Regions from separate parts of the Mesorhizobium sp. M0518 genome, predicted to be linked through region 1. Evidence: predicted binding sites of a transcription regulator. Region 1 holds the regulator's gene; each other region holds the start of a gene.
The links. Region 1 encodes PhoB, which activates phosphate uptake and scavenging genes when phosphate is short. Its sites were predicted from a motif close to TGTCATNNANCTGTCAT; they were not measured.
Positions count from the first base shown of each region.

Region 1 (9,953 bases):
TCGGCAATGGCCGCAAGGCGCTCGACGCCTTTGGCCGGCTCAACCCGTGCATGATCCTGATGGATGTCTCCATGCCGGAGATGAACGGTCTCGAAGCAACCGCCGCCATTCGCCGGCTGGAGGAAGAAACCGGCACGCATGTGCCGATCGTCGGCGTCACCGCGCATGCGCTGAAGGGCGACCGCGAGCGCTGCCTGGAGGCAGGCATGGACGACTATCTGCCCAAGCCGATCAGTCCCCGGGCGTTGCTCGAGAAGGTCGAGCGCTGGGTCGGCGCCAGCCGGCAGGCGCAGCGCAACGCCGGATAAGGCCGGCTCTGCCCGAGTGCCGGGAATACGGCGAAGATTCGCGCCCCTGTCAGCGGCCAAGACTATGGTGCGATCGCACCATATGAAAGGCGGCATCCAGCCGAGACAATGGCGACATACGAATTCCGCTCTTCCCAGTTACGGGCGGGAGCAGCGACCGCCGGCATGAGACAGCGTCAACCTACCCCAACGGACCTGTTTTCGGCGATGGCCCGGCCACGACACCGTCTGGCTGAGAGCAACGCGCTCCCGTCCGGCTTTTCTTCATAAAGGCCGGCTGATCTCCAAATCGCCGGCCAGCCTCGACCGAATCGAGCAAGTCCCTGATTCCGGTGACAAAGCCGGGCTGCGTCGGGAGTGCCGGCCAGGCGGCATTCTGCTCATCCCGATGACGCGTTACCGGGGTGACATCAAACTGTCATGCGACTGTTATAATCGAAGGCTATTGGCCTCAGCGGGTGCCGACTGACGAGCGCCGAGAGACCATCTTCCGAACAGGAGCAGGCCACATGAAGAAATTCCTCTATACGGCGTCGGCCGCTGCGCTTGCGCTCGCCGCGACGTCCGGCTTCGCCGCTGCGCGCGACCAGATCCAGGTCGCCGGGTCATCGACCGTGTTACCTTATGCCAAGATTGTCGCCGAGCAGTTCGGCGAAACATTCACCAACTTCAAGACCCCGGTCGTCGAATCCGGCGGCAGCGGCGCGGGCATCAAGGAATTCTGCAAGGGCGTCGGCGAAGACACAATCGACATCGCCAACTCGTCGCGTCCGATCAAGGCGGACGAACTCAAGTCCTGCGCCGACGCCGGCGTGAAAGAAGTCCAGGAAGTCCGGATCGGCTATGACGGCATCGTCTTCGCCACCGACATCAAGGGCCCGGATTGGGCGCTGGTTCCCGCCGACATCTACAAGGCGCTCGCGGCCAAGCTGGTCGTCGACGGCAAGCTGGTCGACAATCCGAACACCAAGTGGAGCCAGGTCAATCCGAAGCTGCCCGACTGGGACATCGCCGCCTACATTCCGGGCGAAAAGCACGGCACGCGCGAAGTGTTCGAGACCAAGCTCCTCGATGCCGGCTGTGACAAGGCTGCTCTCAAGGCTGCCGGCATTGCCGACGACAAGGAAATCGGCAAAACCTGCATCGCCATCCGCAAGGACGGCAAGGCCGTCGACATCGATGGCGACTATACCGAGACGCTCGCCCGCATCGACTCCAACAAGACCGGCGTCGGCGTGTTTGGCCTCGCCTTCTATGAAAACAATGCCGACAAGCTGAAGGTCGCCACCGTGGAAGGCATCGTGCCTTCGACCGAGACGATCGCCAGCGGCAAGTATCCCGTCTCGCGCCCGCTGTTCTTCTACGTCAAGAAGGCGCATCTGGGCGTCGTTCCCGGCCTCAAGGAATATGTCGAGTTCTTCCTTGACGACCAGATGGTTGGCCCGGAAAGCCCGCTCGCCGAATACGGCCTCGTTGCTGCTCCGGATGCCGAGCGTCAGGCCCAGCGTGACGCTTTCGCCGCCGGAAAGTCGATGTAATCAGCTGCCGCACCGGGGTGCGGGCCAATCCCGCGCCCCGGTTTCATCGCAGGCCGCAATGGCGGCTGCGTAAGAATTTCTCTTGGGGTGGGTCCATGTCGTCCTTGCTCGTACTGGCCATCGTCGTTGCCGTCGGCCTGGTTGCCTTTTTCATCGGCCGGCAACGTGCCGCGGCCCAGGACAATGGCAAGGTCAAGCCGCATTCGCGCGCCCACTATCATGGCTGGTGGGCCTTCCTGCTCGCCGTTCTGCCTGCTCTTTTGCTGCTTGCCGTCTGGACCGTCGGGTCTTCCATCTATCTGGACCGACACATTCACGCTGCCTTGCCCGAGCGCACCGTCGACAGCAAGGTTGCCAGTGAGGCACTGGATGTCAGCCTGGTAAAGAGCCTCGCCAGGGGCCTGCGCAAACTCGATGCAGGCACACTGGCCGCAATGCCTGCCAGCTTTGCCGAGCTGCAGCCGCTCCTCGCCGCCAAGGGTGTGGCACTGGCGAGCGACACGCAGGATTACATGATCCCGATCGCCGTCGAGGCGAACAAGGTCCAGGACCGGCTCGGCCTGTTCGGCGCCATTGTCATTCTCGTTTCCTCGATCGCCGGCGCCTTCTATGCGCTCAGGCAGATCGAGCCGCGCGCCAGGGCACGCAACAATGTCGAGAGGCTGATGCTGTGGGGGCTGCTTGCCGCCTCCACCATCGCTATCCTGACCACCATCGGCATCGTGCTTTCGATGCTGTTCCAGACGATCACCTTCTTCGAAAGCGTCTCGCCGATGAGGTTCTTCTTCGGCACCGTCTGGGATCCGCGTTTTTCCGCTGCCGGTTCGGGCGGCAGCCAGGGCCAGTTCGGCCTGATCCCGCTTCTTGCGGGCACGCTCTACATCGCCGCCGTCGCACTGCTGGTTGCGGTGCCGGTGGGGCTGATGTCGGCTGTCTACATGGCCGAATATGCAACGCCCAGGGTGCGCTCGGTGGTCAAGCCGGCGCTTGAACTGCTGGCCGGCATACCGACCATCGTCTATGGCATCTTCGCCGTCGTCACGCTTGGGCCATTCCTGCGCGATCTGTCCGCGGCACTGACCGGCGGTTCGCCCTTCATCCAGGGCCAGAGCATCTTCACCGCCGGCCTGGTCATGGGCGTCATGCTGATCCCGGTCGTGTCCTCTCTTTCGGACGACATCATAACCGCGGTGCCGCGCGCCATGCGCGACGGGTCGCTTGGCCTCGGCGCGACCCGCTCCGAGACGATCAAGCGGGTGATCCTGCCGGCTGCACTGCCCGGCATCGTCGGCGCCATCCTGCTGACTGCCTCGCGCGCCATCGGCGAAACGATGATTGTCGTGCTGGCGGCGGGCGTCGCCGCTAACCTCACCATCAACCCGTTCGAGGCGATGACGACCATCACCGTCAAGATCGTCAACCAGCTCACCGGCGACCTCGAGTTCAATTCGCCGCAGACGCTGGTCGCCTTCGCGCTCGGCCTGACGCTGTTCGCGCTGACGTTGGTGATGAACATCGTCGCGCTCTACATCGTGCGCAAATATCGGGAGCAGTACGAATGACCGACATTTCCATGGATACGATGGTCAGGGCGGCGGCCCATCCGCGCCGCGACATCGGCCTGAAGGCCCGTTACGCTGCCGAGCGCCGATTCCGCATCTATGGCGTCGTGGCGATTTCCGTAGGCCTGGCGTTCCTGGCAATCATGCTGATCACCATCGTCTCGAAAGGCTACACCGCCTTCTGGCAGACGACGGTATCACTGCCGATCTCGTTCGACGAGAAGGTGATCGATCCTTCCGGCAAGCGCGCAACCGATCCGAGCGTTCTGATCAAGGCGAATTATCCCAAGCTCGCCGAAAACGCGCTGGTGGCCAAGCTCGGCATCAATCCCGACGACAAGCCGGCGATCAAGCAGCTCAAGGGCTTCCTGTCGGAAGGCGCCCGCGTCCAGTTGCGCGACATCGTTGCCGCCGATCCGTCCGTGATCGGCACGACGCGCGACGTCAACATCCTCGCCGCCGCCAATCTCGACTCGGCTTTCAAGGGTCAGATCGACCTCAGCGTCGAGGAAGCGCGACGCAAGGTCTCGGACCAGCAGATCACCTGGATGAACAAGCTCAAGGCCGAGGGCGCGATGGCCGAGCACTTCAACAGCGGCCTGTTCACCTACGGCGCCTCCAGCCGCCCGGAAACCTCGGGCATGGGCGTGGCGATCATCGGCTCGTTCTATATGATGGTGATCGTGTTGCTCCTGGCGCTGCCGATCGGCGTCGCCGCCTCCATCTATCTGGAGGAGTTCGCCAAGAAGAACCGTTTCACCGACCTTATCGAGGTCAACATCAACAATCTGGCCGCGGTGCCGTCAATCGTCTTCGGCTTGCTCGGCCTCGCGGTGTTCATCAATTTCCTGGGCATGCCGCGCTCCGCCGCTTTCGTCGGCGGCCTGGTGCTGACACTGATGACGCTGCCGACGATCATCATCGCCACGCGCGCCGCACTTGCCGCGGTGCCGCCGTCGATCCGCTCGGCGGCTCTCGGTCTTGGCGCCTCCAAGATGCAGATGGTGTTCCAGCACATCCTGCCGCTTGCCGCGCCCGGCATCCTCACCGGCACCATCATCGGTCTGGCGCGTGCGCTCGGCGAAACCGCGCCTCTGCTGCTGATCGGCATGGTCGCCTTCGTCGCCGATCCACCGACGACGCCTTTCGATCCGGCCACCGCGCTGCCGGTGCAGATCTATATGTGGGCGAACGAGGCCGAACGCGCCTTCGTCGAGCGCATGTCGGGCGCCATCATCATCCTGCTCGTCTTCCTCATGGCCATGAACATCACCGCGATCGTGCTTCGGCGTCGGTTCGAGCGGCGCTGGTAGAAAAAAGGCATCTTGGTATGAACATCATGACCGAACAGTCCCTTGAAAACGCAGTGGGCGACAAGATGAAGTCGAACGAAGTAATCAAAATGCGCGGCGACAAGGTCGGCGTGTTCTATGGCGAGAAGCAGGCGCTGTTCGACGTCGATCTCGACGTCCGCCTGAACCAGGTGACGGCGCTGATCGGCCCCTCCGGCTGCGGCAAGTCCACCTTCCTGCGCTGCCTCAACCGCATGAACGACACCATCGATTCAGCACGGGTAACCGGCAAGATAACGCTCGACGAAGAAGACATCTACGACAAGAACATCGATGTCGTCGAACTCAGGGCGCGCGTCGGCATGGTGTTCCAGAAACCCAATCCGTTCCCCAAATCGATCTACGAGAACGTTGCCTATGGTCCGCGCATCCACGGATTGGCCAAGCGCAAGGCCGACATGGATCAGATCGTAGAGTCGAGCCTGAAGAAGGCGGCGATCTGGAACGAGGTCAAGGACCGTTTGCAAGAACCTGGCACGGGTCTTTCCGGTGGCCAGCAGCAGCGTCTGTGCATTGCACGCGCCATCGCCGTGTCACCCGAGGTGATCCTGATGGACGAACCGTGTTCGGCGCTCGACCCGATCGCCACTGCTCGCGTCGAGGAACTGATCGACGAACTGCGTCAGAACTATACCATCGTCATCGTCACCCATTCGATGCAGCAGGCAGCACGCGTGTCGCAGCGCACCGCGATGTTCCATCTAGGCTATCTGGTCGAGGAGGGCGCCACCGACAAGATGTTCACCACCCCCGACGACAAACGCACCCAGGACTACATCACCGGCCGGTTCGGCTGAGCTCAGGCATACGAGGGACGAAGATCATGGGTGAACATACCGTCGCATCTTTCGATGAGGATCTGGAGCAGATCAGCCAGCTGATCCGCGACATGGGCGATCTCGCCTGCTCGATGGTCAGTGGCTCGACCAGGGCTTTGCTCAATTCGGACAATGCGCTGGCGCAGCGCGTGGTTTCCGATGATGCCATCATGGATGCACGCCAGCGCGAGCTGGACGATCGCGCCATCACGCTGATCGCCAAGCGCCAGCCAATGGCCAACGATCTGCGTGCGGTGGTCGGTTCGATCCGCATGGCCGGCGACCTTGAGCGCATCGGCGACCTTGCCAAGAACATCGCCAAGCGCGTCGGCACTGTCGGGCTGAGTGTCACGCCGCACGACCTTTCGCATTCGATCGACGCGATGGCGCAACTGGTGCTGATCCAGGTGCAGGGGGTCGTCGACGAGTATGCCGCCGCCGACCCGGCAGCGCTTGCCACGCTCAGAAACAATGACGAACGCATCGACGTCAAATACACCTCGGTGTTCCGTGAGCTGCTGACCTACATGATGGAAGATCCCCGCAACATCACGGCGTGCACGCACCTGTTGTTCTGCGCCAAGAACCTCGAGCGGATCGGCGACCACGTGACCAACATCGCCGAAAATGCCTACTATGTTTTGACCGGCACGCAGCTGCCAGCCAATCGTCCGAAGCAGGACGAGACGGCAATGTCCGCGCCAGCGGCATAACAGGGGTGACCAGCCGATGATCGCACCACGCATCATGGTGGTGGAGGATGAGGAGCCGCTAGGCGTGCTGCTCCGCTACAATCTTGAATCCGAAGGTTACCAGGTCGAGGTGGTGACGCGCGGCGACGAGGCCGAAATCCGGCTGCAGGAGAACGTTCCCGATCTTCTGGTGCTCGACTGGATGGTGCCTGCGGTTTCCGGTATCGAACTCTGCCGGCGCCTGCGAATGCGTCCCGAGACCGAGCGGCTGCCGATCATCATGCTGACCGCGCGAGGCGAGGAAAGCGACCGCGTGCGCGGCCTGTCGACCGGCGCCGACGACTATCTGGTCAAGCCCTTCTCGACGCCGGAGTTCATGGCCAGGGTCAAGGCGCTGCTGCGCCGGGCCAAGCCGGAAGTGCTGTCCAGCGTGCTAAAGGTCGGCGACATCGTGCTCGATCGCGAGTCGCACCGGGTCTATCGCAAGAAGAGCGAGATCCGGCTCGGGCCGACCGAGTTCCGCCTGCTCGAATTCATGATGCGCCATCCAGGCCGCGTGTTCTCGCGCAGCCAGCTGCTCGACAATGTCTGGGGCGAAACGATCTACATCGACGAGCGCACGGTCGACGTGCATGTCGGCCGGCTGCGCAAGGCGGTCAACAATGGCCGGATGCCGGACGTCATCCGCACGATCCGCGGGGCGGGCTACGCGATCAGGGAAGACTAGGTGCTGTTTCGTCCCGATAGATCGGGAAAACTCGATTAGCACGCGGTCGCCAACAGCCGGTGGAATGTTGCACTCGTCTCATCAATGGGGAGCGAGCACGTGACGCCAGGAGCGGTCATCCTCATCAGGTTTCGAATGACTGCATTTGGGCCAAAGCGACAGGCAGCTTCTCGCGTCCCTCGATCTCCCAAACTCTCTATTGGGCCCCGGCTGGCCAAGAGGCACGGCGAATTACTTGATAGGTCGCCATCTTTCCCGCAGACTCCAACCAGAAAGCCACGCAAGAATGCATTTGAGTTAATTTAGATATACGTTCGTCGAATGACGCGCATTCTGCAGAAATATACAATTTTAATAAATTTACTTCAAATTATTGCGAGTCCTCTCCTCTTTATTCATCGCTTGTCCGTCGATTGTTCAATGCGATCTCGGATCTAATGACGATTCCGTGGAACGATCTCGTTCTTTGCAGCGTTGCTTGGAAGCGGTCGCCGGACCTTTGACCAGGTCGGACACCATGAGGAAGGATTTCTGATGAGCACGGTCTTAAACGCCAAGGGCATCCCTCTTGCCTACACCGGCGCTTCCACTCATTGGTTCTCGGCCACCGGGTCTGGACCGGAACTGCATGGCACCTCCGGCAACGACTCCTTCTGGGGAGATACCGGCGTCAATGTCACGATCTACGGTGGCGCCGGCGACGACTACTATCATCTCTATTCCACCAACAATAAGGTGGTCGAGGATCCTGGGGCAGGGATCGACACGATCGACACATGGATGAGCTACAAGCTCCCCGACAATTTCGAGAACCTCGTCGTTACCGGCGCCAATCGATTTGCGTTCGGAAATGCGTTGGACAACATCATCAAGGGCGGGTCGGGTCACCAGACGCTGGATGGCGGCAAGGGAAATGATGTCCTGATCGGCGGTGATGGCGCCGATACTTTCGCCATTTCCAAAGGTAATGGAAGTGATCTTATCTTCGATTTCGGTGCGACCGATGCGGTCCGCCTTGACGGTTACGACTTCACTTCGTTCGATGCCGTCCGTTCACAGATGGTCCAGGTGGAATCGAACGTGATGCTGAACCTCGGATCCGACGAGATCCTGGTGTTCAAGAATACGACCATCGACAAGTTGCAGCCCACCCAGTTCGAACTTCCGATCGACAAGTCCGCAATGACGCTGTCCTTCTCCGACGATTTCAACACGCTGAGCCTTCGGGACGGGCAGGACGGCACCTGGAATTCCAATTTCTGGTGGGGAGCGCCGAACGGCAGCACGTTGAGCAGCAATGGTGAGTTGCAGTGGTATATCGACGCCAATTATGGCCCGACGAGTTCGGTCCATCCGTTCAGCGTTGAGAACGGCGTCCTCACCATCACCGCCGCGCAGGCGCCGGAGGACATCAAGCCTCTGATCAACAACTACGAATACACCTCGGGGATCCTGACGACCCACGACACCTTCTCGCAAACCTACGGCTATTTCGAAATGCGGGCGGATCTCCCTGAAACAGCCGGAGCCTGGCCGGCGTTCTGGCTGCTTCCGGAGGACGGCTCGTGGCCGCCGGAGCTGGACGTTGTCGAAACGCGTGGCCAGGACCCGAACACGCTCTACATGACGGCGCATTCCAATGAGACGGGAGCGCACACGAAGGTTTCGTCAACGGTGAACGTTGCGGATACCGACGGTTTCCACACCTATGGCCTACTCTGGACGAAGGATGAGCTTGTCTGGACCTATGATGGTGTAAAGGTCGCTCAAGCAGCGACGCCGGCCGACATGCACGATCCCATGTATATGCTGGCCAATCTCGCGGTGGGCGGCATTGCCGGCCAGCCTCCTGACCATCTGGCTACGCCAGCGGAGATGAAGATCGACTACATCCGCGCCTATACGCTGGACGACCTGCAGCACCACCCCTTGGACATCGCCGGCGACCATTCGGTCTAAGCGACGCCCTAATGTTGGGGCCATGAGCCGTTAGGAGCGCGGGAATGATTGCACGGTCTGATCTGCGGGCAGTCTTGAGGCGCGCCCTCGCCGATGTCGGCGTTTTTTCGTTCCTCATCAACATCCTGCTATTGGTGATCCCCCTTTATCTCTTGCAGGTCTATGACCGCGTCCTGCCTTCCTCCAGCGTCGAGACGCTTCTTTACCTCTCTGCTATCGCGGTTCTCGCACTCGCCTTTCTCGGTCTCCTTGATGCGGTCCGCTCCGTTTACACGCAGCGCGTTGCAGCCATTGTCGACAACAGACTGGGCGCGAGGACATTCGCCGTCTCGCTGGAGGCTAAGTACGCTGCGGGAGCGGCCCTGTCTCCACTGCGCGACCTTGCCTCGGTATGCGCCTTCATCAGGTCACGTGGCGCGGCGGTCTTGTTCGACCTGCCGTTTGCTCCGTTCTTCCTCGCCCTGCTGTACCTCATCCATCCTTTGCTGTTCTGGCTTACGCTGGCGGGATCTGGTCTGTTGCTTGCGCTGGTCGTGGCAAATCAGTTTGCCATCGGCAAGAATGATGCCTTGTCGGCGGAACGCTCGGCTGTTGCCAGCCTGTCGGAGCAGGCCTTTGCCCGGAATGCAGAGACGCTGCGCGCCATGGGCATGATCCAAAACGCCGCGCGAGTGTGGGGAAGGCACGTGGCGGAGGCGCTAGTCCTGCATGACCGTTCGTCGATGGCCAACGCGATTTTCAGTGGAACGTCGCGAGCCGTACGCATGATGCTTCAGCTGGCAATACTGGGTGTCGGAGCATGGCTCGTGCTGCAAGGGAAGATGACGGCCGGCATGATCTTCGCGTCTTCCCTGGTGTCGTCCCGCGCGCTGCAGCCGCTCGACCAACTGATCGGGTCATGGCGGCAGATCGTCGACGCCAGACGATCGTGGAAGCGGTTGGACAAGGCGTTTTCCGCCCATCCGGCGCTTGCGCAAAAACTGACCTTGCCGGACCC
Region 1 is NZ_JAMYQY010000001.1:76,900-86,852, reverse strand. Features, by position in the region: gene NKI66_RS00410 (PAS domain-containing protein) at 1-308, shown strand, start outside; gene NKI66_RS00405 (PstS family phosphate ABC transporter substrate-binding protein) at 818-1,846, shown strand; gene pstC (phosphate ABC transporter permease subunit PstC) at 1,942-3,408, shown strand; gene pstA (phosphate ABC transporter permease PstA) at 3,405-4,721, shown strand; gene pstB (phosphate ABC transporter ATP-binding protein PstB) at 4,739-5,557, shown strand; gene phoU (phosphate signaling complex protein PhoU) at 5,584-6,291, shown strand; gene phoB (phosphate regulon transcriptional regulator PhoB) at 6,308-6,997, shown strand; gene eglC (endo-1,3-1,4-beta-glycanase EglC) at 7,532-8,956, shown strand; gene NKI66_RS00370 (type I secretion system permease/ATPase) at 9,001-9,953, shown strand, end outside.

Region 2 (9,953 bases), on a different contig from region 1:
GGCGACAAATCCTGCGATATAGCTCATTGCGTCTCTCCTGTTGGCTGATGCCGTTTGACACTCTTGGCGTCTCGAAAGATCCGAGAACGCCAATGGTCGAACGGCACGGCCTGGATTCGACATCGCTCCGAATTTTTCTTCGGAGCGGTTCGAAACGCCACTGCCGCCTATTCGGAACCCAGCCTGTCGCCCCAGTCCAGCCGCCGGGCGAGCTTGAAGTCGGCGCCGTCGCGCTTGGTGAACAAGCGCTCGGCGGCGGTACCGTCGTCCTGGCAAAGCTTGAGCAGAACCTTGCCGGAGCCGGATTTCGGCGGCGCAAGAACCCGCGCCTGGTGCGAAGTGGGCCGTTCTCGGGAAGCCGCGACATAGATGAACTTCTCGTCTTCCCACGGCACGTCGGCATCCTTGGCCAGCCGATGCAGGCGCGAGCGGGCGACGCGGCGGGAAAAATGGCACCAGTCGGGCTGGATCAGCGGGCAGGGCGCCTGATGCGCGCAAGGCGCTAGCACATGCGCGCCCGCCTCGATCAACTGCCGGCGCACGGCAAGGATGCGCTGCCAGCCGGCAGGGGTGCCCGGCTCGACCACAAGCAGCGTGTCGGCGGTGAGTTGCCAGAGGCGGTCGATGAGCTTCGGCAGTGATGCGGGAGCGATTTCATCGAGCACATAGGCGCAAGTGACCAGATCGGCCGACTTGAGGTCGGCAAGGTCGATGGTGGCATCACCCGCCAGCCACCTCGTCTGGGCGGCAATCGCACCGGCGGCAAGTGTCTCGCCGACCTTGCGTACCGCCGCACTGGCTTCGAACAACACAGCCTGTTCGAGATCGGGCCACAGCTCAGTCGTGGCCCAAAGCGCAGTACCAGGACCTGCGCCGACATCGAGCAGGCTCTTGGGTTGGAAGGCGGGCTTGGCATCGCTCAGCGCATCGAGACTGGTGCGGATCGCGGCATAGGTCGCCGGCAGCCGCGTCGCCAGATAGGCTTTCACCGCCAGATCCTCGGCCATGTGCAGACGGCCGTCGCGCAATTCGGCACGATAACGGTCGGACAGCGTTTTTGCCGCTTGTTTGAGTACAGCCAGCGGAACGTTTTCGAGCAAGCGCTCGACACCTTGGCGAAGGGATGCCGGCAACTCCATCTCACGCGCCCCGCGGGACGAGAAGGATCACGGAAGCGCCGGCAATGCAGAGCGCCGCGCCGGCAAAATCCCAGCGGTCGGGGCGCACGTCCTCCACCAGCCACAGCCAGCCAAGCGATGCCGCAATGTAGATGCCGCCATAGGCGGCGTAGGCGCGACCGGCGGCTGACGTGTCGACCAGCGCCAGCAGGAGGCCGAACAGGGCAAGCGAGCCGAGGCCGGGAAGAAGCCAAAGCGGCGACTTATCCAGCCGCCACCAGGCCCAGAACGAAAAGCAGCCGGCGATCTCGGCCAGAGCGGCGGCGGCATAGAGGACGTAGGTCATGAAAAAGGTCCCGCGACGGTCACGGGACCTTTTTCAGTGCAGGCGCCGGCAATGGCAAGCGGCAATGCTATTCCTGGTCCGCAACCTTGCGGCGACGAGCCGGCTTGGCGGTCGGACTCTTTTTGACGGGAGCCGTTTCACGATGCCCCATATCGCGCATCTCGAGCGCCTTTTCGCATTTGGCCATGTAGTCGCGCGACATCGGCAGCGTATCGTTCTTCTTGGTGATCTGGATCTGGAAGATGACCAGGTCCTGCCAGCGGAAGGCGGCTTCCGAGGCCGCCAGATAGAATTCCCACATGCGGCAGAAGCGCTCGTCATAGATCGCCTTGGCCTTGTCGCGGTTGGCAGCGAAGCGCTCGCCCCAGTGCTTCAGCGTATCGGCATAGTGGAGCCGCAGGATCTCGACGTCGGTGACGACCAGGCCCGACTTTTCGATCGCCGGCATGACTTCCGAGAGCGAAGGGATATAGCCGCCCGGGAAGATGTATTTGCGGATGAATGCGCTGGTCGCCCACGGCACGCCGGAACGACCGATCGTGTGCAACAGCATCACGCCATCGGGCTTGAGCAGCGTCGCGCTCTTGTCGAAGAACGTACGGTAGTGGTTGACGCCGACATGCTCGAACATGCCGACCGAGACGATGCGATCGAAACGCTCGTTGAGTTCGCGGTAGTCCTTGAGCTCGAAATGCACGCGGCTTTCCAGCCCTTGCGCGTGCGCCCGGTCGGTGGCGACGCCATGCTGCTCGGTCGACAGCGTCACGCCCTGCACGTCGACGTCGAACGCTTTGGCGAGGTAGAGGCCAAGCCCGCCCCAGCCGGAGCCGATGTCGAGCACCGTCTGGCCGGCTTTCAGCCGGAGCTTGGCGGCGATGTGGCGCTTCTTGGCGGCCTGCGCTTCGTCCAGCGTCATGTCCGGCTGCTCGAAATAGGCGCAGGAATACTGCATGTCCTGGTCAAGGAAGAGCCGGTAGAGGTCGCCCGACAAATCGTAGTGGCGCTGCACGTTGCGGCGCGAGCGCGAGGCGGTGTTGATCTGCTGCAGGCGGCGGAAGGCGTGGCGCAGCCCTTCGATGGCCTTCGACCAGGTGGCGTCGATGCCGCCGCTGCCCATATTCTGGAAGGCGATGCGCATCACGCCCAGCACGCCGCCTTCGAGGATGTCGAGTTCGCCGTCCATGTAGGACTCTGGCACTGCCAGCATCGGATCGAAGGTGATGGCGCGCTCGGCATGCGCCGTCTTGATATGCATGTGCACCGGTTCGCCGCTGCCGTCGCCGAAAATCACAGCCGAGCCCTTGGGGCCGGTCACCTTGAGATTGCCGGTGCGCACCAGGCGGTCGAGAACGCGCTTCAACAGAATATTCATGACCAAATGTCCCCTCTCGGCCAGACAGGCTGCCTTGGCGCGTGACCGCGAAAATCGGTATCGATTTCGCCGGGGGTCTTGCGCCGAACCAAAGTTGCACAGCGTGCTTTGCGCGGCCAAAGGACGCGCTACGCCATAGTCTGCAACAATATATAGGGGTTCGAAAAGTTCCATTTGGCACAAAAATGCCCGGGCGAGAGACCCGGGCATTGGTCCAGCATGGCTGGATGACGGCAAAGTGATCGGAGCTTGGCTTTAAGTCGTGATCAGCCCATGGCTCCAATCGTCTTGCGAAGTGTGATCAGGCGTTGTCTTCGCCGCCCTCGAACTCGGTGTTCGGATCGAAGAAGTTCTCCGGCCGGGCGTTGTCGTTGATGTCGTCGCCATAGATGGCTTCGGCAGTGGTCAGTGTCTCGCCCTTGGCCTGGCGCTCGGCTTCGTCGGCCGTGCGGGCGATGTTGAGCGTGACGGTGACCTCGACTTCCGGATGCAGCGCGATCGCCACATTGGTGACACCGATGGTCTTGATCGGCTGGTTGAGCAGGATCTGGTTGCGGTTGATCGAGAAACCTTCCGCCGTCAGCAGATCGGCGATGTCGCGGGTCGAAACGGAACCGTAAAGCTGCCCGGTTTCGCCGGCGGAGCGGACGGCGATGAAGCTCTTGCCGTCGAGCTTTTCGGCGATCTGGGCCGCTTCCGACTTGCGCTCGAGGTTACGGGCTTCGAGTTGGGCGCGCTGGCCTTCGAACTTCTTCTTGTTGGCTTCGTTGGCGCGCAGCGCCTTGCCCTGCGGCAGCAGGAAGTTACGGGCAAAGCCGTCCTTGACCTTGACGGTGTCGCCCATCTGGCCGAGGCGGGAAACGCGTTCGAGAAGAATGACGTCCATGGTTTTGTTCCTTCGGTTGGGCGCCAATCAATCGATGAGATCGACGCCGAATGTCTCTGGAACAGGTCAGGAAGCTTGAGCGCCCGGGGGCGCTGGTGTCGCTGTCCTGCCTGTCGCGGCAGTTAGAGGTTTTTGACCTCAACCCGGGATTTGATGTCCAACCCTGCGGCGCCCGTCGCCGTGGGAGAGGAGCGGGCGGCGAGCCGCCCGCATTGACGCTATTAGCGAACCACGTAGGGCAGCAGGCCGAGGAAGCGGGCGCGCTTGATTGCCTTGGCGAGTTCGCGCTGCTTCTTCTGGCTGACGGCGGTGATGCGCGACGGCACGATCTTGCCGCGCTCGGAAATGTAGCGCTGCAGGAGACGCACGTCCTTGTAGTCGATCTTGGGCGCGTTGGCGCCTGAGAACGGGCAGGTCTTGCGGCGGCGATGGAACGGGCGCCGGGTCGGGATCTGATTGATGTCGACCATTATTCTGCACCCCCTTCAAAGCCTTCGCGCGGACGGCGCGGACCACGATCGGCACCGGCGTCGCCGAACGAGCGCGGCGGACGATCGCCACGGTCGCCGCGATCACGGTCGCCGAACGAGCGCGGGCCACGATCGCCACGGTCGCGGTCGCCGAAGCCGCCGCGTTCCGAGCGCTCTTCGCGCTTCTGCATCATGGCCGACGGGCCTTCCTCATGCGCCTCGACCTTGATGGTCAGGAAGCGCAGCACGTCTTCGGACAGGCCCATCTGGCGCTCCATCTCGTTGAGCGCGGCCGCTGGGCAATTCAGGTCCATCAGCGTGTAGTAAGCCTTCCGGTTCTTGTTGACCCGGTAGGTGAGGGACTTCAGTCCCCAATTCTCGACCCGGCCGACGGACCCGCCATTCGCGGAGATGACACCCTTGTACTGTTCGACAAGAGCATCGACCTGCTGCTGCGAGAGGTCCTGCCGGGCAAGAAACACATGTTCGTAAAGAGCCATTATGTCTTATGCCTTTCTTCGTTTCTCTCCCGGTTCCCGGCGGCAAAAGCCTCTGCAACTTCTCTGACCCGCAAACCCTCGAAGGGGCAGGGGGAAGAAAGGAGCATAACGAGACGGTCGAGAGCGGAGACACGGGAGGCGGAAGCACTTCCGGCTTCACACGAAGGTTCTAAAAAACCTCCGGCCCTCCGTTCAGCCCCCAGCAAGGACCGGCAGATTGCGGGCGTCTATATAGCAATCCGACCGTAAAGCAAGGGCAAGCGGCATTCCCGTGTGTCCCACGTGACGATCGGGGAGCAGCAACGGCGGAAGTTGTGGTTTCCGGGAACCACGTCTTAACCACACTAGAAGGTTGTGTGGAGTTGAAGCCCAGCCGTCAACGGTCGATTCATCATGGAAGGCGCAAAAGCCCGGACGACCGCACAAAAGCGGCAAGCATTTCCGGGGGTAAGGATGCTTCTCGACAAATTCTGGCGCTCGAAGAGCGGCAATTTCACGCTTGTGCTGGCACTGGGTTTGCCGGTCATCCTGACAGCAGTCGCTTTCGCAACCGATGTCTCGACCCTTATGCGGGCCAAGAGCAATTTGCAGAACGCTCTCGATTCGGCAAACCTTGCTTCCTCGCACCTTGGCGATCTCGACATCACCCGCAATGACGCTTTCAACCGCTATTTCCAAGCCAACATCGTCGGTCATGGCGAGCTCGGCAATGCGCAGGCGACGTTGACTGTCGACAAGGGCGTCAACTTCGTCAAGACAAAGGCGGTTGCCTCGGCGGACGTCAATCTCAACTTCGCCTTCCTGTTCGGCGACAGCAAGCGCATCGTCGTCGATGCCTCGGCGGTCGAATCGAACAACCAGCTCGAAGTCGTGCTGGTGCTGGACAACACCGGCTCGATGGCCGGCGCGCGCATGACGGCGTTGAGGACGGCGACAAAATCGTTGCTCGACACGCTCGAAGCGGCGAAATCGCCGACGCGCAAGATCCGCGCCTCGCTGGTTCCTTTCGTAACCGCTGTCAACGTCAATGGCGACGGCTTCGATCCGTCCTGGATCGACATGGACGGCAAGTCCTCGACCAACGGCGTCAATTTTCCCGTCATCGACGGCAAGCGACCGAACCACATGGCGCTTTTCAAACAGCTCAAGAAGACCGGATGGACCGATGCCGGATGGAATGGCACCGGATGGAAGGGTTGTGTCGAGGCGCGGCCAGGCGCTTACAATATCTCCGACACGCCACCCGACACGGCCAAGCCCGACACGCTGTTCGTGCCGTACTTTGCGCCGGACGATCCCGAAGACGCCCAAAAGCCGTCTGGCGCCTATGGCAATTCGGACAAATACTACAACAACTCCTACCTCAACGATGTCAGCGACAAAACCAGGCTTGCCCAGTCGGGCATCAACATTCTGGGCATCGATCTCAGCAACCTGCTCGGCAACCTCATCGACCTTTTGTCACCCGATGACAGGGCTGCCAGGGAAAAGATCGCCAAATATGTTGCGCCCGCCAAGGAACTCATCACCGAGACCGGCTCTCCCATCACTATCGGCCCGAACCGTGCGTGTCCGACCCCGGTGGTCGCCCTGACCGACGATTTCGACAAGCTGCGCAAGGCAGCCAGTCAGATGACCGAGTGGAACGGTTCGGGCACCAATGTCTCCGAGGGCCTGTCATGGGGTATGCGGGTGCTGTCGCCCGCCGCGCCCTACACCGATGGAGCGCCGTGGAAGACGCCCGGCATCAGCAAGATCGTGCTGTTGCTCACCGACGGTGAGAACGTCGTCTATGGCGCCAGCCAACAGCCGACGAAGTCTGACTACACATCATATGGCTATCTGGCCGGCGGTCGTTTCGGATCGGATAACCAGACGACGGCGGCACGCAACGTCGATGGCTGGACCAAAAGCGTCTGCACCCAATTGAAGGACCAGGGCGTGCAGATCTACACCATGGTGCTGCAGTCCGACACCGCAGCCAACCGTGCGCTTTACAGCGCCTGCGCCTCTGATCCGAGCGGCTATTATGCAGTCAACGATCCGACCAAATTGCCGGACGTCTTCCAGCAGATTGCCAACAAGTTCTCAAAGCTGCAATTGACGAACTAAAGGCGGTCTCAACTCGTATGGGCGGCGACAATCTTGTCGACCGTTTCGGGGAAGAAGTCGGGTGCCGCGTGGCGTTTGCCGAACATCATATCGTACTGCAGCAGGCGGAAATCGCGGATCGCCGGATCGATCTCCTTTTGTCGCGCCCAATCGGGCGTGGCTTCGCCAGCCGGCGTCAGCAGAAGATTGCGGTCGACGACACGGTAGCGTTCGCTCATCTCGCCCAGGAAGCCGGTGTAGTAGGGATGGCTGATCCCGGCCGTTTTCAGGATATGATAGGGCAGGAAGGCTGGGCTGACGGCACCCATGTGCTCAGCCGGTCCGGTGCGGTTCGACCAGATGACCAGCGGCGTCTCGTGGTGTTCGAGGGCGGCCTCGGGCGACGCTTCCTTGCGCGGCGCGACATTGTCCTTGAGGAAGCCGGTTTCGACGTAGACCGGCCCCAGCGGCGGCAGATGATCGCCGAAGAAGGCGATCACGGTGGGACGGGAGCGTTTCTTCGCCCATTCGACCAGGCGTTCAAGGCCGCGATCCGCATCGGCTGAACCCTCGGCATAGCTAAGCAGCGATTCGCGCGCCCATTGGCTGATCGGCGCCTTCACCGTATGCGTCGGATTGTAATAGCGGTTCGGCTCGTAAGGACCGTGGTTTTGCAGGCTGACGGCAAAGAAGAACACTGGCTCGTCGCTGGCGTCGGCCTCGCTGATGATCTCGTCGGTCATCGCCGCGTCCGATGCCAGCGGCCCGCGCTTTTGCATGGGCGGCAGCGTCTCTTCCGACTTGAAGTCGTTGAAGCCGAAATCGGCGTAGACCGCGCCACGGTTCCAGAACCAGTTGGTGCCGGGATGGATGGCGCGCGCCCGGTAACCCTGGCTCTTGAGGAAGGTTGCCAGCGAAGGCGTCGGCGTGCGCACATATTGCTGATAGGGGATGCTGCCGGCCGGCAGGAAGGCGTTGGAAAAGCCGGTCAGGGCCTCGAACTCGATGTTGGCGGTCATGCCGCCGAATTCCGGCGAGAACATCGAGCCCGAGCGCAGCGCCCGCACGTTGGGGATCGGATCGGGCGTGATGGTGACGCCGGGCAGCTTGGTCGGATCCCAGAAGGATTCGCTCATGACGATGATGATGTCGGGCTTCTCGGCCGGCACCGAGGCGGTTACATCAGGTCTGCCGATCGCCGCGATCGCTTTGTCGGTATAGCCTGGCGGCGCCGAGACATGCGCCATCGGCACATTGAGGGCGAAGGCCAGCGCAAAACCGTTGGAGGCATAGTTTTCCTTCTGGTCCCACATGATCGGGATGATCTGCAGCCGGTCCCTGGTCCAGGAGAAGGTGGCGTAGTCCATGATCGAAACGAAGAAGGCGAGCAGCGGCACGGCCAGCGTCAGCCGGGCAAGGCGGCCCTTGCGGCTGAGCGCGGGAACCTTGCGGCGCCACAGCCGCCAGCCGTAGACGAGCAGTGACAGGCCGGCGACGATGCCGACGACCATGGCGAGCGCGGTCATCGGCCGGTCGCGCACCAAAAGCGGCAGCAGCGCGAAGATCTGGCGGGCATAGAGGAAATCGGTGGGATAGAGCGGATCGCCGAGATAATGCGACTTCTGGTGGCCGACGAAGGCAAGGGATAGCGTCAGCGGCGCGACGATCATCAGGCTCTGATGGCTGCGGCCGAGCACCGCATCGAGGCCGATCAGGATCAGCGCGAAGACGACGATGGTGGTCCAGCCGGGCTTCAGCGGCTGCAGGAAGAAGGAGACGGTGCCAGCAAAATCGCCGCGCACGATCAGTTCGATCGCAAACACCAGGACGGCCGCGATCGCCAGGCTGACAAGCCCATAGCGCACGACCGGCCATCTCCTGCCCGGCAGATAGCCGGTGGAGGGGTCGTCTTCCAGGAACTGTGGCGCGGGCTTGCCGGCGCGTTTGTAACTCTTTGCCACTTAAACTTCCCCACCCAGCGACAAACACGTCACTCGATTGTCATGGAATTGTCACGCAAAGCTAGCGCCTGTGGCCAAAATAAGAAGAGCCAGCAAACGAATCGTGAGCGGTTTTCATCAGGAGTGATCGCCAAAAAGCCTTTCGGAACAGGCACTCGGCGGATGAGGCGGCCGTCGGGCAGGGTCGAACCGGGCTTGACTTGGCGCCCCGCCATGCCTCACAGGCAAGAAAAACCCGTCTTCAGGCAAGCAAAACCAGCCCTTGGGAGCCCTCGCATGGCCGTCGCATTCACCTTTCCCGGACAAGGCAGCCAGGCGGTCGGCATGGGCAAGGATCTCGCCGACGCCTTCCCCGAAGCGCGCAGGGTCTTCCAGGAAGTCGACGACGCACTTGGTGAGAACTTGTCGAAGCTGATCTGGGAAGGGCCGGAAGAGGCGTTGACGCTGACCGCAAACGCGCAGCCGGCACTGATGGCGGTGTCCCTGGCCGTGGTCCGGGCGCTGGAATCGCGCGGCTTCTCGCTGAAAGGCAAGGTCACCTATGTCGCCGGTCATTCGCTGGGCGAATATTCGGCGTTGGCCGCTGCTGGCTTCGTTTCGGTTGCCGATGCCGCCCGGTTGCTGCGCATACGCGGCAATGCCATGCAGGCGGCGGTGCCGGCCGGCGAGGGCGCCATGGCGGCGATCATCGGATTGGAACAGGCCGATGTCGAAGCAGCCTGCACCGAGGCATCCAAAGGGTCGGTCTGTCAGATCGCCAACGACAATGGCGGCGGTCAGCTGGTTATTTCCGGAACCAAGGCTGCGGTCGAACTGGCGGCGAAACTGTGCACGGAAAAGGGCGCCAAGCGAGCGCTGATGCTGCAGGTTTCCGCGCCTTTCCACTCCGCGCTGATGGCGCCCGCGGCCGACGTCATGCGGGAAGCCCTGGCCGGCGTGACAAAGAATTCGCCGGTGGTTCCCGTCCTATCCAATGTCACGGTTAGCCCGACCAGCGATCCGGACGAGATCGCCCGCCGCCTGGTCGAACAGATAACCGGCCGCGTGCGTTGGCGCGAGACGGTGGAGTGGTTCGGCGCGAACGGCATCACCACGCTTTACGAAATCGGCGCCGGCAAGGTGCTTTCAGGATTGGCGCGGCGCATCAACCGCGACATTGCCACCGCGTCGGTCGGCTCCGCGGCTGAGGTCGAGGCAGTGCTGGTGGCG
Region 2 is NZ_JAMYQY010000021.1:75,495-85,447, reverse strand. Features, by position in the region: gene NKI66_RS26020 (DUF1428 domain-containing protein) at 1-27, opposite strand, end outside; gene NKI66_RS26015 (small ribosomal subunit Rsm22 family protein) at 168-1,139, opposite strand; gene NKI66_RS26010 (YnfA family protein) at 1,141-1,464, opposite strand; gene NKI66_RS26005 (cyclopropane fatty acid synthase) at 1,532-2,836, opposite strand; gene rplI (50S ribosomal protein L9) at 3,138-3,722, opposite strand; gene rpsR (30S ribosomal protein S18) at 3,944-4,192, opposite strand; gene rpsF (30S ribosomal protein S6) at 4,192-4,692, opposite strand; gene NKI66_RS25985 (pilus assembly protein TadG-related protein) at 5,146-6,804, shown strand; gene NKI66_RS25980 (LTA synthase family protein) at 6,813-8,744, opposite strand; gene fabD (ACP S-malonyltransferase) at 9,021-9,953, shown strand, end outside.
Region 2: NKI66_RS25980 (LTA synthase family protein) is a predicted target of PhoB. The motif match lies at 8,783-8,799, and genes of this name have one in related genera.

Region 3 (9,953 bases), on a different contig from region 1:
ATCATCATCGTGCGCCCGCCGCATCGGCCGCACTGGCAGCACAGGCCGCACCGTCCTCCGCACCATCGCCCGCCGCACAAGCCGCGCCCCGGCAAGTGCAAGATCGCGCCCGGCTTCCCCTGCAGGTGAGGCCGACCGGTTGAGCGATAGATGACGGATCGGAGCCGCTGGCCCCGATCCGAGCCTGTTCAGCCGGCAGATATCCCGCTCAAGCAATGTCCACGGTGCTGTCAGGAGCCTCCCTGTCGGCTGGAACGTCGTGGATGAAACCGCGTTAAATCCTCGATCCCCGAAATTGGTGACGAGGTTGGCCATGGCCATTCGCAATTTTGCGCATACGCACGAAGGAGTAGGTGGCGACGCTCTTGCAATCCCCACCGTCGCCGCGATGATTGCGGTGCTGTTTGCCGGCAGCACGGTGCTGACGCCGCTCTATATCGTGTACAAGCAGCAATTCGGCTTTTCACAAATCACCCTGACGCTGATCTACGCCGTGTATGTCGTCGGCAATCTGGCGGCATTGGTGATGTTCGGCGGGGTGTCCGATGTCGTCGGGCGCCGGCCCGCGAGCCTGGCGGCGATGCTTGTCGCCATCGTCAGTGCGCTTGTCTTCCTGTTTGCCGGAAACGTCGTCTCGCTCGACGTCGCCCGCATCCTGAGCGGGCTTGGCATCGGCGTCGGCGCGGGGACCGGAACTGCGTGGATTGCCGAGCTTCTTCCCGGCGCGGACAAGTCGCGCGCCAGTGTGATCGCCACCAGCACCAATTTCCTCGGCCTCGGCTTCGGCGCACTGATTTCGGGACTTCTGGCTGAATATGAGCCATGGCCGTTGCGGCTGATCTTCATCGTCTATCTGGCAGCACTTTTGGTGGTAACGATCCTGGTCTGGCGCACTCGCGAAACGGTGGCGAAGCCGGGCGGCCTGCGGCGGCTTTCCTTGCGGCCGCAACTTTCCGTCCCGGAGGAAATCCGTGCGCGCTTCGTCGCGCCGGCGGTGACCGGCTTCGGCGCGATGGCGCTGGTCGGGTTCTACGCCGCGTTGGCGCCGAGCATCCTGGCGCAGCAGCTGCATGTGACCAACCACGCCGTCGCCGGCGCGCTGTTCTTCGAACTGGCGATCGTCACCGCGATCAGCATTGTCGTTCTGATGCACATGAAGAGCAACAAAGCGATGCTGGCTGCGCTGGCATTGATGATCCCAAGCGTCTCGTTGGTGGTGGCGGCGCAGACACTGGCCTCGATGGCACTGATGGTTGCTGCGACGGCCTGTTGCGGCGTTGCGGCGGCGCTTGGTTACCGTGGCGGGCTGCAAGTGGTGAACGAGATCGCGCCAAAGGCTCGTCGCGCCGAAGTGGTGTCCAGCTTCTTCATCTGCTGCTTTGTCGGCAACGCCTTGCCCGTCATCGGCATCGGCATCGTTTCGACCTATGCCAGTCCTATCACTGCCAGCCTGGCATTCGCCGGCGTGATCGTGGCGTTTGCGTTGGTGGCACCGGCTTTTGAGCTGAAACAACACGGGCGTTGAGCCCTGGAGCTGTCCAGCGGAACCGGGTTGGCTTCAGCCGTTCGGTGTTTCAGGCGAAAGATGCGCGCGTCCGCGCGGCACGCCAAGACCGGTGTCCGGCGGCTCGCCGGCGGCCGGCCTGTTCTCGATCATGTGCGTGGTGCGCCAGCGGCCGAAACGGTAGTAGGCAGCGGCCAGTACAAGCGAGCTGATCGAACCCACCGGGAAACTCCACCACAGCGCTTCCTCGCCGATCACGCCACGCATGAAATAGGCAAAGCCGGTGCGCACGATCAGCACCGAAATGACCAGGATGATCAGCGGCGGCATCACGGCACCCGTGGCTCGTACGGTGGCAAACAGCACGATGGTTATGCCGAACAGGATGAACGACCACGAGGCGACATTGTTGATGTGGACGGCGATGTCGATCGCAGCACTATCGCTGCTCAGGAACAGGCTCAGCACCGAACGGTCGAAAACCGACAGCACGGCAACCAGCGCGCCGGTCAGGACCAGGTTGAAGCCGACGCCGGAGGCGGCGATGCGGCCGATCCGGTCCCAGCGCCCGGCGCCGACATTTTGTGCCGCCATCGAGGACACCGCGGCGCCGATGGCGAGCGCCGGCATCTGGATGTAGGTCCACAGTTGGGCGGCGATGCCGTAAGCGGCCGCGACCTGCGAGCCGTTGGAGTTGACCATGCCCATCACTGTCAATGCAGCCGCGGAGATGACGATCATCTGCAGACCCATCGGCACGCCTTTGAAGACGACGATGCGCAGCAAGGTGGGATCGGGCCGCAGCAGAGCGAGGTTGGCGCCGGCCAGCCGCAGCGGATGCTTGCGCACATAGAGCACGATCAGGATGGCGATCACGCTTACCGTCTGGCCGATCAGCGTCGACGTGGCGGAGCCGGCGATACCGAGTTCGGGAAACGGCCCGATGCCGGCGATGAGCAATGGGTTGAGCACGATGTCGAGGACGACGGCCAGCGCCATGAAGAAGAAGGGCGTGCGTGAATCGCCGGCACCGCGCAGCACGGTCATGACGAAGGACAGAAGGTTCATCATCGGCACGGCGACGAAGATGATGCGCAGATAGGAGCGCGCCAGCGGCAAGGCATCGGCCGGTGTGCCGAGCGTGTTGAGAATGGCGTCGACCCAGATCCAGCCGCAGACCGCGAAGACAACCGAGACGAGGAAGAAGAACGTCGCGCTGGTGCCGACGATGCGGCGCGCCTCGGGCAGGTCGCGGGCACCGACCGACTGGGCCACCAGGATGGTGGCCGCCATGCCGATGCCGAACACAGTGCCGAGGATCAGGAACAGGACGAGGTTGGCGTTGGAGGTGGCGGTCAGCGCCGATTCGCCGAGGAAACGGCCGACCCAGACGGCGTTGATCGAACCGTTGAGCGACTGCAGCACGTTGGAGCCGAGCACCGGCAGGGCGAACAGCAGAAGCGTGCGCGGGATCGGGCCGCTGGTCAGGTCGCCGGTGCCCCGGCGCGCGGGCATTTTTTCGTCCATGGCGGGCAGCTCGGCGGATGGTGATTTGGATCCAGTCCACGATGATATCGCAGGCGGGACCGAGATGCACCCTTGCGAACGCGCCGCACGGCTGAAAGCCGCTGCCCCCCGTTCATATCAGCCGCTGCCCCAGCGGACGCGCCAAGCGCGCCCGTCCGTGCAGTGGTCGTTACTTCTTGGCCAGACCCGGCAGCGTGACCTGATAGACCAGGAACATGGTGTCGACATTGGCGCCGTCTTCCGCCTTGTAGGGCGCGCCGACCTGGAAACCGTCCTGGGCAAGGAAGTCGTTGTCGTTGGCGACGAACAGGAAGTAGTCGTCGGGCAGCTTCGCATCGAGCACGCTGACCACCGACATCGCCTCCCACTTCTCGGACAGGTTGTTCTTGTCGTTCGGCGCGCCATTGTGCAGGCCGAAGCGGCCGAGCTCGGCACTGTCGTTGATGTCGATGAATGGCGTCAGCTTGGCCGGTGTCACCGATGGGTCGACGACGCCCTTGGGGGCGACCGGCTTGTCAGCGGCATCGAAGGCGCTGTCGGCGATGTCGGTCGCGGTGGATAGGTCGACGACGTTGACCTGGCGATAGAGCGAGGCATCGCCCTTCAGGCCCTGGCCGTTGCCGCTGTCGCGCGCCAGCATCAGGAAGGTCTGATCCGACAGTGCCACGATCTCGCTCTGCGCGGCGACCTTGGTCTTGCCCTTGGCATCCTTGAACACCGGCAGCGGCACGACATACTCATGCGCCAGCTTGAGATGGCCGAGGTCGGATGCGTCGTAGACCAGGGCGCGGGTGTTCTGGCGCGTGGCGGGCGAATCGCCGCCGTCCTGCCTTGTCGCCGACTGCAGCACGGCGATCACGAACTTGCCGTCCGGCGTCAGTGCCATGCCTTCAAGGCCCTGGTTGTTCTGGCGGCCGGTTTCGGGATCCTTCGGATCGGGCTCGGCGGCACCGGGTCCCGGATTGTCCGAGGCGAAGTTCGGCGTGCCGTGGCGCATCGGCACGAGGGCGGCCGGTGGCTGGGTTGCCGACAGCAGATGCCCGTCGGCGGAAAACCGATAGATGTTCGGGCCGTATTCGTCGGAGATGAACATCGAACCATCGGGCAGCCGCACGATCGCCTCGTTGTCGAGCGCCAGCTTGCCATTGTCGGCTTGCGGCAGGATCGGCATGTCGCCGCTTGCCGCGCGCACGCCGTTGAGCGGGTCGAGGCCGGTGGCATCAGCGCCCTTGTCGTCGGTGAGCAGCATGGTGTCGGCGAGCGTCGCCTTGACGCCCGTCTGCTCCTGGCCGGCAGCGGGTGCGGCACCCAATGCGGTCGGCATGAATTCTATGCCGATGGTGTTGAGGCGCGGCCGGTAGTCGGTGGTGCCGACGACATTGTAGCCGCGGTCGGGCAGCAGCCAGAGCGAACCCTTGTAACCATCGGCGCCGTGCGTCCAGCCTGATGTGTCGATCGCCATGCCGGAGCCCGAGCCGAAGGTCTCGCCGAACTTGTCGCGCTGAGCGGCCGGGATGCGGCCGACACCGACCAGCCCCTTGTTGACGAGGCCGCCGACGGTCGCGGTGCTGTCGGCGAGCGCCGGCGTCAAGGCGGTGAACAAGGCCAGCGCGACGCCGAGCGACGCGGTTCGGTACAGGTGTTTCATGGATAATCCTCTTTGTGACGGATGTGCCGCGAGGCGCGACATCGATGATGCCGCGCAGGCCTCCCCGAAACGCGGTCTACGGCGCGAACATGATGCTTACGTGACAGCGCGCGGTGCATGCCGGCGGTCGACGAAAAACGATGCGCGCGCGCGGCACTAGACACTTATGTCCAGTGAATATATGCTCCAGCCTTCGGACTAACCGTGGAGGGGAAGCCTTGAAGTCGCACTACCGCGCAGTCGTCATCGGAGGTGGCGTGGTTGGAGCCTCGGTGCTCTATCACCTGACGCGGTTCGGCTGGAGGGATGTGGCGCTGATCGAGCGCGCCGAACTGACGGCCGGTTCGACGTGGCACGCGGCGGCAGGCTTCCATTCGCTCAACGCGGATCCCAACGTGGCGGCGCTGCAGGACTACACCATCAATCTCTACCGGGAGATCGAGGCCGAATCCGGCTGGGATATCGGCCTGCACATGAAGGGCGGCGTCAACATCGCCAGCGATCCCGCGCGCTGGGAGTGGCTGAAATCGGCCTGGGCGGTGTTCCAGTCGGTCGGCATCGAGACCGCTAGGTTGGTAACGCCCGATGAGATCAAGACGATCTGCCCGATCGTCGACGTCACCGGTGTGCTTGGCGGGCTGCATGATTCCAACGAAGGCCATCTCGACCCGTACGGCACGACGCATGCCTATGCGGGTGCTGCGAAGAAGCGCGGCGCCGACATCATCCTGCGCAACCGGGTCGTCGAGTTGAAGCCGCGCGCCGACGGTCGCTGGGATGTCATCACGGAGCAGGGCACCATCATCGCCGAGCATGTCGTCAATGCCGGCGGGCTGTGGGCAAAGCAGCTCGGCCGCATGGCCGGCGTCGACCTGCCGGTGACGCCGATGGAGCACCATTATTTCATCACTGAGGACATTCCCGAGATCGCGGCGCTGGACAGGGAAATCGGCATCGCCGTCGATCTCGATGGCTTTTCGTATCTCCGGCAGGAGCGCAAGGGCGTGCTGCTGGGCGTTTACGAGCAGAATCCGAAGCACTGGAACATGGATGGTGCGCCATGGGACTACGGCATCGAGCTGATCCCGGAAGACATCGATCGCATCAGCCCGGAACTCGCCAAGGCGCATGAGCGCTTCCCTTGCCTGGCGACTGCCGGCATCCGCAAATGGGTCAACGGTGCCTTCACCTTCACCCCGGACGGCAATCCGATTGTCGGGCCGGTGCGGGGGCTGAAGAATTACTGGGTCGCCTGCGGCGTCATGGCCGGTTTCAGCCAGGGCGGCGGCGTCGGCAAGTCGCTGGCCGAATGGATGATTTACGGCGAACCGCAGGCCGACATTTTTGGCATGGACATCGCCCGCTACGGCGCCTTCGCCGCCAACCGGGAATATCTCAAGCAGACCACGCGCCAGTTCTATTCGCGCCGCTTCGTCATGACCTTTCCCAATGAACGGCTGCCCGCCGGCCGGCCGCTGAAACGCCCCGGCGCCTATGACGGCATGACGGCCGCGGGATGCGAATGGACGGCTTCCTGGGGGCTGGAAATCCCGGCCTATTTCGCGCCGATGGGATTTGCCGAGAACACGACGCTGCGGCGCTCCAACGCCTTCGACATCGTCGGCGACGAGGCGCTGCAGGTGCGGCGCGCCGCCGGTCTCGTCGATATCTCGGCCTATTCGCGCTATGCGGTGGCGGGGCCAGGTGCGGAAGCCTGGCTCGACCGGCTGCTCGCCTGCAAGCTGCCGAAACCCGGACGGGCCGGCCTGGCGCCAATGCTCGGTCTTGACGGACGGCTGAAGGGCGACCTCACCGTCTTCAACTGGGGCGGCGGCAGCTATTGGCTGATGGGCTCCTACTATCTCCGGGAATTCCACATGCGCTGGTTCGAGAGCCATGCGGCTGAAGGCGTCACCGTCGCCGACCTGTCCGACACGATGAGCGGCTTTCTGCTGACCGGGCCGAACGCGCGCAAAATACTGGAGCGAACGACGCATCAGGATGTTTCCGGCGCAGCGCTGCCGTTCATGGCCTGCGGCGCATTTGATATCGGCATGGTGCAGGCACGTGTTGCGCGGCTGTCGATATCAGGCGAACTCGGCTTCGAAATCAGTTGCCCCGTGACCATGCATGCCACTCTGCGCGACACGCTGCTGGGCGCTGGCGAGGATCTGGGCCTTGCCGAAATCGGCTACTATGCGCTCAATGCGCTGCGGCTGGAGAAGAGCTTTGGCATCTGGTCGCGCGAATTCACGCAAGGCTACACGCCGGGCCAGACCGGTCTCGACCGGTTCATCGCTTTCGGCAAGAGCGACTTCATCGGCCGCGAAGCTGCCTTGAAACAGCGCGAGGCCGGTAGCGGCCAAAGCCTTGTGACCCTGGAAATCGATGCGTTCGACGCCGACGCCAGCGGCTTCGAGCCGGTCTGGTATCAGGGCCGACGCGTCGGCTTCGTCACGTCGGGCGGCTATGGCTATACGGTCGGCAAGAGCCTGGCGCTGGCGCTGGTCGACCGCGATGTTGCAGGCGAGGGCACCGCGCTCTCCGTAAATGTCGTGGGTGAGGAACGGCCGGCGCATGTCGTCGCGGCCTCGCCCTACGATCCCGAGGGCAAGGCAATGCGGCAATGAGGAGGATTTCCGATGGTCGATGACGCGGCACGGGATGGCAGGCGCGAACGCCGGCGTGGACGCACGGGCGAGGCCGGCAGCGAAAGCAGCCGCCGGCCGAATTACCATTCGCTGAAGAACCCGTTCCTGCCGCAGCCGATCTTTTCGGACGATCAGGTGGCCGCGATTCACGACACCGCGCTGCGGGTGCTGGAAGAGCTCGGCATCAAGGTGCTGCTGCCGCAGGCGCGTGAGCTTTTCGCCAGCGCCGGCGCGCTGGTCGATCCGGACACCGACATGGTGCGCATCGGGCGCGACATGGTGACGACGGCACTCGCCTCGGCGCCGAGATCGATCCACGCTCACGCCGGTTCGCGCGCCCGCGATCTGACGCTGGAGCTCGGCTCGATGACCTTCCTGGCCGGATGCGGGGCGCCGAACGTCACCGATCTCGAGCGCGGCCGGCGGCCGGGAACACTGGCGGATTTCGAGGATCTCATGCGGCTGGTGCAGCATTTCGACGTGCTGCATATGCTGGGGCCCTGCATCGAACCGCAGGATGTCGACAACCGCTTTCGGCACTATGCCGTCAACCGCGCGCAGCTGACGCTGTCGGACAAGTTTCCATTCGTCTTCGCGCGCGGCACGCCGCAAGTCCAGGACGGGTTCGAGATGCTTCGTCTGGCGCGCGGCCTGTCGCAGGACGAGTTTCTGGCAAATGCATATTGCTACACCGTCATCAACACCAACTCGCCGCGCCAGCTCGACATCCCGATGGCGCAAGGCATCATCGATTTCGCCCGCGCGGGCCAAATCTCCGTCATCACGCCGTTCTGCCTGGCAGGCGCCATGGCGCCGATCACGGTGGCCGGCGCGTTGACGCTGCAGCACGCCGAAGCGCTGGCCGGGCTGACGCTGGCGCAGATCGTGCGGCCGGGTGCGCCGGTCGTCTATGGCTCGTTCTCTTCCAATGTCGACATGAAATCCGGTGCGCCGGCCTTCGGTACGCCCGAGCATGTCAAGGCGACGCTGGGCGCCGGCCAGCTGGCGCGCTTCACCGGACTGCCGTGGCGGTCCGGCGGCGGCAGTGCCGCAAACATCTCGGATGCGCAGGCCGCGCACGAAACGCAGTTCGCGCTGTGGGGTTCGGTACTGGCTGGGGCGACGATGTGCATCCATGCCGCCGGCTGGCTGGAGGGCGGCCTCAGTGTCTCCTTCGAGAAGCTGATCACCGACATCGAGGCGCTGCAGACGGTGGCTGAACTCTGTGCCGTAACCCCGGGTGACAGCGATGCCATCGGTTTCGAGGCGATCGCCGAGGTGCAGCCGGGCGGCCATTTCTTCTCGGCCGGCCACACCATGGTGCGCTACCGCACCGCCTTCTACGAACCGCTGGTGGCCGACTGGTCGAATTTCGGCAATTGGACGCAAAGTGGGTCGAAGACGGCGAGCGAGCGCGCCACCGGCGTCTGGAGGCGGGTGCTTTCCGATTTCGCGCCGCCGGCAACGGCTGCCGCCACCGCCGGCGTGCTGGATGAGTTTATCGCGCGGCGCACGGCAGAGGGCGGAGCGGCGCCGGTGTCTTAAGGCCGGCTCTCGCTGATCGCCCTGGTTGTGGCGCGATCCGGAGCCTACAGCGCCTCCCGCGCATTCAAGGTTGCGGCCGGTGCACTGCGGCACCGGTGTGCTGTTTGAGGGGAGGACGACATCGGCGGTCCTGCTGCCACCATCAATCGCTGTCGCGTGCGACCAGCTCCAGCGGCCAGACCTCGCGGATGATCCGCGGCCCCTCCGGGCCGGCGAAGGCGGGAAGCGACGCCAGCAGCATTTCGGCGAGGCGTTGTCCCATTGGCTCCAGCGCCGGGCGGAAGGCGGTCAGCGCCGGGGAAAAATAGCGGCAGAGCGGCGTGTCGACGATGACGGTCACCGCCATGTCTTGACCCGGCCTGATGCCCATCTCGGCCAGCGCCTTGCAGCCGCCCAGCGCCATTGCGTCATTGTTGAAGATGATGGCGGTCGGCGGGGCCTTGGAGCGCATCACCTGAGGCGTCACCTCGTAGCCGCCGGCCTCGTTGATGAAGCCGGAGGCGATCAGCTCGGGGTCGATCTCGATGCCGTGCCGCTTTAGGGCCTTGCGGTAGCCGGCCAGGAACAAATAGCCGAAGTTGAGGTCGAGCGACGGACGGACGGCTGCGATGCGGCGGTGGCCGCGCGCCACCAGGCGGTCGACGGCGTCGGCGCCGGCCTTCTCGAAATCGAGGTCGAGGGAAGGATAGGACTTGGCCCCGGAGCGACTGCGGCCGAGCGTGGCGAAGGGAAAGCCGGCTTGCGTGAGATAGTCGATGCGCTCGTCCTCGCGCCGCGTCCAGGCCAGCAGCACCGCGTCGGCGCGGCGCGTTTCGACGACACGGCGCAGGCGCTCCTGCTGGTAGTCGCCTGGCGCCCCCATGACCACGGTCAGGTCGAGCCCGCTTTCGGCAAGCCTGGCCTGCAGCCCGATCAGGAATGGAATGAAGAACGGCTCACCATATTGCTGGTCACCGGGATGCGGCTGCAGCATGAAGGCGATCGAATGGGTGGCGCCTTGCCTCAGGCTGCGGCCGGACTGGTTCGGCGAATAGTTGAGCGTCCTGGCCGCCTCGAGCACGCGCTGGCGCGTGTCGGC
Region 3 is NZ_JAMYQY010000020.1:96,305-106,257, forward strand. Features, by position in the region: gene NKI66_RS25400 (SH3 domain-containing protein) at 1-129, shown strand, start outside; gene NKI66_RS25405 (MFS transporter) at 314-1,525, shown strand; gene NKI66_RS25410 (MATE family efflux transporter) at 1,559-3,031, opposite strand; gene NKI66_RS25415 (esterase-like activity of phytase family protein) at 3,201-4,679, opposite strand; gene NKI66_RS25420 (GcvT family protein) at 4,898-7,309, shown strand; gene NKI66_RS25425 (trimethylamine methyltransferase family protein) at 7,322-8,875, shown strand; gene NKI66_RS25430 (LacI family DNA-binding transcriptional regulator) at 9,018-9,953, opposite strand, start outside.
Region 3: NKI66_RS25415 (esterase-like activity of phytase family protein) is a predicted target of PhoB. The motif match lies at 4,769-4,785, and genes of this name have one in related genera.